Shimia isoporae: one gene and its partner. The protein of the gene in region 1 binds, or shares a complex with, the protein of each later gene. Links are inferred from orthologs where the notes say so. Each region holds a gene or a part of one and is shown on either strand. Other genes may lie near its edges.

Region 1 (3,309 bases):
TCTGAAATCCAGTCGGCAAGGTAGGCGCGGCCAGCTTCCCCAAACCCCTGTTCGTAGAGTGTATGCGCTTTGAAATGCGAGGCATTCGCGTTGGCATTGTTCAAAGCGAGAGAGCCGTCCATCATAGACATTGCTTCGTCGAGCCGTCCCACCTCGCACAGCGCCTGACCGTGAACGCTCATTACCCACCAGTCCTCGCCCAAGGCATCAAACAGTTTTGTGGTGTAAGCAAGTTGTATGCTTTCCCGACCTGGTTCGCCCGACATTCCAATCAAGCCAAAAATATTGGTGCAAATCTGTGCGACCAAGACATCACGTGGATGATTTGCAGTGTGTTCCAGAACCGCGCCTCGGGCTTCGGGCACACGGCCCTGAAGTAAGAGATCGAAAACCGCGAGATGGCTCTGCTCACGTTCTGTCAGCCCCGACGCGCAGGAGAGTGCCGATGCAATTGCCTCCTGGGCGCCGGGCATATCGCCGTCGTACATTCGAGCTCGCGCAAGCCCAACATGGCCGAGGGCAAAATCGGGATCTGCCGCTACAGACGCGGTGAAAGCGTCACTAGCGCCAAAGGTCGCGGCAAGAATGTGATCAAGTCCTTCAACATATGCGTCCCGCGCTTGGGGTAGACTGGTCGTCAGTGTCAGTCCGTATCGATCAGCCAGCATCATCACTTCCCCTTTTTGTCAGTCCGTCCGAACGGTTCTGCTCGCAATTGGACAACGCTAGCACAAAAACTGAAACTCTATGCATGGATATGAATGATCGGCCGCTTCGGGTTCGAACCGGCCATTGCAGTTTGATCTTCAAGCAACTCTCAAACACCACTGACAAAAAAGGGCCGCCCGAAGGCGACCCTCTATCTCTCGGGCTGCGGCTATCGGCAGAATGGCCCAAAGGCCAATCGCCTGTCGCATCACCGTTCGCAAAGCGAACAGTGATTACATCATGCCGCCCATGCCGCCCATGCCGCCCATGTCGGGCATGCCGCCGGCTGCGCCGCCGTCTTTCGCCGGCTTGTCTGCAACCATCGCTTCGGTGGTGATCAGCAGGCCTGCGATGGACGCTGCATCTTCCAGAGCGGTGCGGGTCACTTTGGCAGGGTCAATCACGCCGAAGGAGAACATGTCGCCATATTCTTCGGTCTGCGCGTTGAAGCCGTATGCGCTGTCTGCGGATTCACGGATCTTGCCCGCAACAACCGCACCGTCAACACCGGCGTTTTCTGCGATCTGGCGCAGCGGCGCTTCGATGGCTTTTGCCACGATTGCGATACCTGCGTTCTGGTCAGCGTTTGCGCCTTCCAGACCTGCCAGTGCTTTACCGGCCTGAACCAGAGCAACACCGCCACCGACGATCACGCCTTCCTGCACAGCTGCGCGGGTTGCGTTCAGAGCATCGTCCACACGGTCTTTGCGCTCTTTCACTTCCACTTCGGTCATGCCGCCGACGCGGATCACAGCAACACCGCCTGCCAGTTTGGCAACGCGCTCTTGCAGCTTCTCACGGTCGTAGTCGGAAGAAGTTTCTTCGATCTGGGTGCGGATCTGGGCAACACGTGCTTCGATCTCGGCTTTCTCGCCTGCACCGTCAACGATGGTGGTTTCGTCTTTGGTGATCTCGATTTTCTTGGCGGTGCCGAGCATGTCCATGGTGACATTCTCGAGCTTCATGCCCAGATCTTCGGAGATAACCTGACCACCGGTCAGGATCGCGATGTCCTGCAGCATCGCCTTACGACGGTCGCCGAAGCCAGGTGCTTTAACAGCAGCAATTTTCAGGCCGCCGCGCAGTTTGTTGACAACCAGAGTTGCCAGCGCTTCGCCTTCAACATCTTCTGCAATGATCAGCAGTGGTTTCTGGGACTGGATCACCTGCTCGAGCAGCGGAACCATCGGCTGCAGCGAAGACAGTTTCTTCTCGTGCAGCAGAACCATGCAGTCGTCCAGATCAGCGATCATTTTGTCTGCGTTGGTCACGAAGTACGGCGACAGGTAGCCGCGGTCGAACTGCATGCCTTCAACAACATCGGTCTCGGTTTCCAGACCTTTGTTCTCTTCAACGGTGATCACGCCCTCGTTGCCAACTTTCTGCATCGCGTCTGCGATCTGCTGGCCGATTTCGGCTTCGCCGTTGGCGGAGATGGTGCCAACCTGTGCAACTTCGTCGGAGTCTTTGACTTCGCGTGCGGAAGCAACGATGCCTTCAACAACTTTCGCAGTTGCCAGGTCGATGCCGCGCTTCAGGTCCATCGGGTTCAGGCCAGCTGCAACCTGCTTCAGGCCTTCTTTGACGATGGCTTGTGCCAGAACGGTCGCCGTGGTGGTGCCGTCGCCCGCTTCGTCGTTGGTGCGGGAAGCAACTTCCTTCACCATCTGTGCGCCCATGTTCTCGAACTTGTCTTCCAGCTCGATCTCTTTGGCCACGGATACACCGTCTTTGGTGATGCGCGGTGCGCCAAAGGATTTGTCCAGAACCACGTTACGGCCTTTCGGGCCGAGGGTCACTTTTACGGCGTCTGCCAGAACGTTCACGCCGCGCAGCATTGCGTTGCGGGCATCGGTGTCAAACTTGACGTCTTTTGCCATTTTAAAGGCTCCTAATTTCGTAAATGTCGGTCAGACGATCAGGCAATGATGCCCATGATGTCGGATTCTTTCATGATCAGCAGCTCTTCACCGTCAACGGTGACTTCGGTGCCGGACCACTTGCCGAACAGAACTTTGTCGCCAGCTTTGACGTCCAGTTCTACGCGCTTGCCAGCGTCGTCACGCAGGCCTGCGCCTACGGAAACGATTTCGCCTTCTGCCGGCTTCTCTTTTGCGCTATCGGGGATGATCAGCCCGCCTGCGGTTTTCTCATCGCTTTCAACGCGGCGTACAAGCACGCGATCGTGCAGCGGTGTAAATGCCATCTTCGAGGTTCCTTCACTCAAAGTTTCTCCCACGCCCCGATGCCATTCTGCGGCACCGCTTGGGCGATTAGCACTCACTCGGGTCGAGTGCTAACGGCGAAAGAGGTAGGGGCAGCGGCGGGAGGAGTCAACGGCGGGGGCGAAGTTTTTTAATCTTGTAAGGATATCCTAAAGTCATATCCGAGATAGCTCCGGTGCGCCGACAAAACCACATCGTTGGAAATCGTGTCCAATGCCCAAAGCTCTAGACCTCGATGAAGCTCCGGAAGCAACGCGCCAGCCGTGACGCTGTCGGGCTTAGGAGGCAACCAATGCACCACCGTAGAAGAAATAGAAACTCCGTAGTCCCCGTTTGGACGATACCCGAAGGAAAGTCTCACATCTTGCCCACCAGA
Region 2 (3,247 bases), 570 kb from region 1 along the record:
TGTTCGATTGGTGCAACCCAATGCTGCTCAGCATCTGAAATGGCATCCAGATCATTATCAGCGGTTTTTCGAGCGATCCTTGATGCTGACTTCTGGTGGCGCGGGTGCGGCGGGAGTTGATTTGATTGTCTGGCCAGAAACATCCGTACCATGGTTGTTGGAGGACGCGGCAGGGGCATTGGAGGCTGCCGCTGAAATGGCTGGTGGCGCACCGGTTGTTCTTGGCCTCAACAGATATGTCGGGCCGCGAATTTACAACAGCGTGGCGGTGATTGGTCCCGGCGGTACTGTGACTGACTTGTATGACAAGCATCACCTCGTGCCATTCGGTGAGTACATACCGTTTGGCGATTTTCTGGGTCGTTTCGGGTTGCGTGGACTGGCCAGCCAACACGGTGGCGGATACTCCTCCGGCGACGGGCCGGAGCTTGTCGATCTCGGGCCAATTGGTGCGGCACTGCCGTTGATCTGCTATGAGGCGGTTTTCCCGCAGGACGTGCGCGGTACACAAAGCCGACCCAGAGTCATGCTGCATATGACGAATGATGCCTGGTTCGGAAACTTTTCCGGCCCCTATCAGCATCTGGCGCAGGCCCGCATGCGGGCGATCGAAACCGGAGTGCCTGTGTTGCGTGCAGCCAATACCGGCGTATCTGCTGCGATTGATGCGCAGGGCAGGATTGTGGCGGCGCTCACTTTGAATGAAGCGGGAGCTCTGGACGTAGCGCTGCCCGCGCTTGCACCGGAAACGTTTTATTCACGCACAGGCGATACTCCGCTGGCGCTGTTGCTTTTGGCGCTCATTCTGACAATGGCCGCCTTGCGGTGGCGCAAATCTCATTGACCCGGGCGTAACCGGCACGTAAGGGCTTATCTACATCTGTCGCCACAACGGCTTCCTGACGTGGCGATGAATTATTTTAATGGAGCACCCCCATGGCAAGAAATAACTACACCTTTACTTCCGAGAGCGTCTCGGAGGGCCACCCCGATAAGGTTTGCGACCGGATTTCGGACGCGGTTCTCGACGCATTTTTGACCGAAGAACCTGAGGCCCGCGTGGCCTGCGAAACCTTTGCCACCACCAATCGCGTGGTGATCGGTGGAGAGGTTGGTCTGTCAGACCAAGACAAACTTAAGGATTACATGGGACGGATCGACGAAATCGCTCGCGCCTGTATCAAGGACATCGGCTACGAGCAGGACAAGTTCCACCACGAGACTGTTGAGATCACCAACCTTTTGCACGAGCAATCTGCGCATATCGCACAAGGGGTTGATGCCAACGCCGACAAGGATGAAGGCGCTGGTGATCAGGGCATCATGTTTGGCTACGCGACAACCGAAACCGACGCTTTGATGCCCGCCCCGATTCAATACTCGCATGCAATTCTACGCCGTCTGGCCGAGGTGCGAAAATCTGGTCAGGAACCAACTTTGGGGCCGGATGCCAAATCACAGCTGTCGGTTGTGTACGAAGATGGCAAGCCTGTCGGTGTGAGCTCGATCGTTCTGTCCACGCAGCACCTTGACGAAGCTATGACCAGCGCCGATGTGCGCGCGGTGGTCGAACCTTACATCCGCGAAGTGCTTCCTGCCGCGTGGGTCAGCGACGCGACCGAATGGCATGTGAACCCAACCGGAAAATTCGTGATCGGCGGGCCGGACGGTGATGCCGGTTTGACCGGCCGTAAGATCATTGTGGACACATATGGAGGGGCGGCACCGCATGGCGGTGGAGCGTTCTCCGGGAAAGACCCGACCAAGGTTGACCGCTCGGCGGCCTATGCTGCGCGTTACTTGGCGAAAAACGTTGTTGCGGCTGGTTTGGCGGAGCGGTGCACAATCCAGTTGTCATACGCGATCGGCGTCAGCGAACCACTGTCTATCTATTGTGACAACCATGGTACTGGTGACGTAGAGCCCGCAAAAATCGAACAAGCGATCCGCGAGGTCATGAGCCTTACACCGCGTGGCATCCGCGAAAAACTTCAGCTCAATAAGCCGATTTATCAACGTACCGCTGCCTACGGCCATTTCGGGCGTACACCGGATGCGGACGGTGGCTTTAGCTGGGAGCGCACCGATCTGGTCGAGGACCTCAAATCGGCGCTATAACGCCGGTTTCCAAGAGAAGCCCAAAGAGCCCGTCGGTTTCCGGCGGGCTTTTGTTTTGCAAGCACCTCGTTGCCGTTGCTGTCGGCAGGAGACGCCCTCCTTGCGGCCTTTCCCCAACGAAACCTTTGGTGCTGCCTGCTTTCTGTGCAAACCTCTCTTCGCGAATAGGGAGGACTACCAATGCTCATCGATGTGGCGCTGCCGCTATCTCTTGCTTTCATCATGTTTTCACTGGGCTTTGGCCTGACCTTTGCCGATTTCGGCAGGGTTCTCACAATGCCAAAGGCAGTGCTGACAGGTGTGGTGATGCAAATCGGGGCTGTGCCTTTGGTTGCCTACCTTTTGCTGTTTATTTTCAACCTTCCGCCGGCCATGGCATTTGGCGTCATGATCCTGTCGTTCTGTCCGGGCGGTGTGACATCCAATATCCTCACCAAACTCGCTGGCGGGACCGTGGCGCTGTCGATCACGCTGACCGCTGTCGTGAGCCTTTTGTCCGTGATCACGGTTCCGATCCTCGTGGCTTGGGCGGGTGACACCTTTCTTGGGGCAGCGGCGCCTGAGGTCAACGTCCTCGGGATCGGCATGTCGATGTTTGCCATCACGGCGGTGCCGGTCATCATTGGCCTTTTGACACGTTGGGTTGCCAGCGGACTGGCGGACAAAATCGAAAAAATCGTATCGGCAGTGGCGCTCATCCTGTTCCTTGTGATCGTCGCCGCCGCGCTGGCGACAAACTGGGATCTGTTCATGGCAAACATCTGGTCGTTGGGGCCAGTTTTGATGATCCTCAATGCAATCCTTCTCGTGGCAGGGGTATACGTTGCGCGGCTCTTGGGATTGTCTGGACCTGATGGGCTTTGCATCTCGGTCGAGATGGGCGTGCAGAATGCCACGCTGGGGATCACAGTTGCAGGCATGGTGGCGCAGGCCTCGGGCATACCGGAGTTTGCAGTGCCAGCCGCGCTTTACGGGATCACGATGTATATCGTGACCATTCCCGGCATGTTCATTCTGCGCGCGATTTTCGGAAAAGATTGAGCAAAGCTTGACCCGAAGGGCTGGGTACGGCAAAGGCACGGGCGATCGAAACGAGAGAGCTCATGTCTGACAAGCCGACTGACAAACA

The links.
Region 2: the proteins of groL (region 1) and metK are in contact, whole or in part, in a cryo-EM structure (PDB 8P4O), measured with the Escherichia coli proteins. The link is inferred for Shimia isoporae from one-to-one orthologs.

Annotation. Positions count from the first base shown.
Region 1 is NZ_SMGR01000001.1:183,220-186,528, reverse strand. Bases 266-3,251 are described here. They hold groL (chaperonin GroEL), read right to left. Parts: upstream 2,589-3,251; coding sequence 942-2,588; downstream 266-941. Other genes in these bases: BXY66_RS00965 (co-chaperone GroES), read right to left, coding at 2,627-2,914; BXY66_RS00975 (tetratricopeptide repeat protein), read right to left, coding at 266-671. Outside these bases: more of BXY66_RS00975, read right to left, coding at 1-265.
Region 2 is NZ_SMGR01000001.1:756,968-760,214, forward strand. Bases 104-3,027 are described here. They hold metK (methionine adenosyltransferase), read left to right. Parts: upstream 104-936; coding sequence 937-2,118; downstream 2,119-3,027. Other genes in these bases: lnt (apolipoprotein N-acyltransferase), read left to right, coding at 104-844; BXY66_RS03765 (bile acid:sodium symporter family protein), read left to right, coding at 2,299-3,027. Outside these bases: more of lnt, read left to right, coding at 1-103; more of BXY66_RS03765, read left to right, coding at 3,028-3,159; tRNA (guanosine(46)-N7)-methyltransferase TrmB, read left to right, coding at 3,222-3,247. UniProt on the Escherichia coli protein: Catalyzes the formation of S-adenosylmethionine (AdoMet) from methionine and ATP.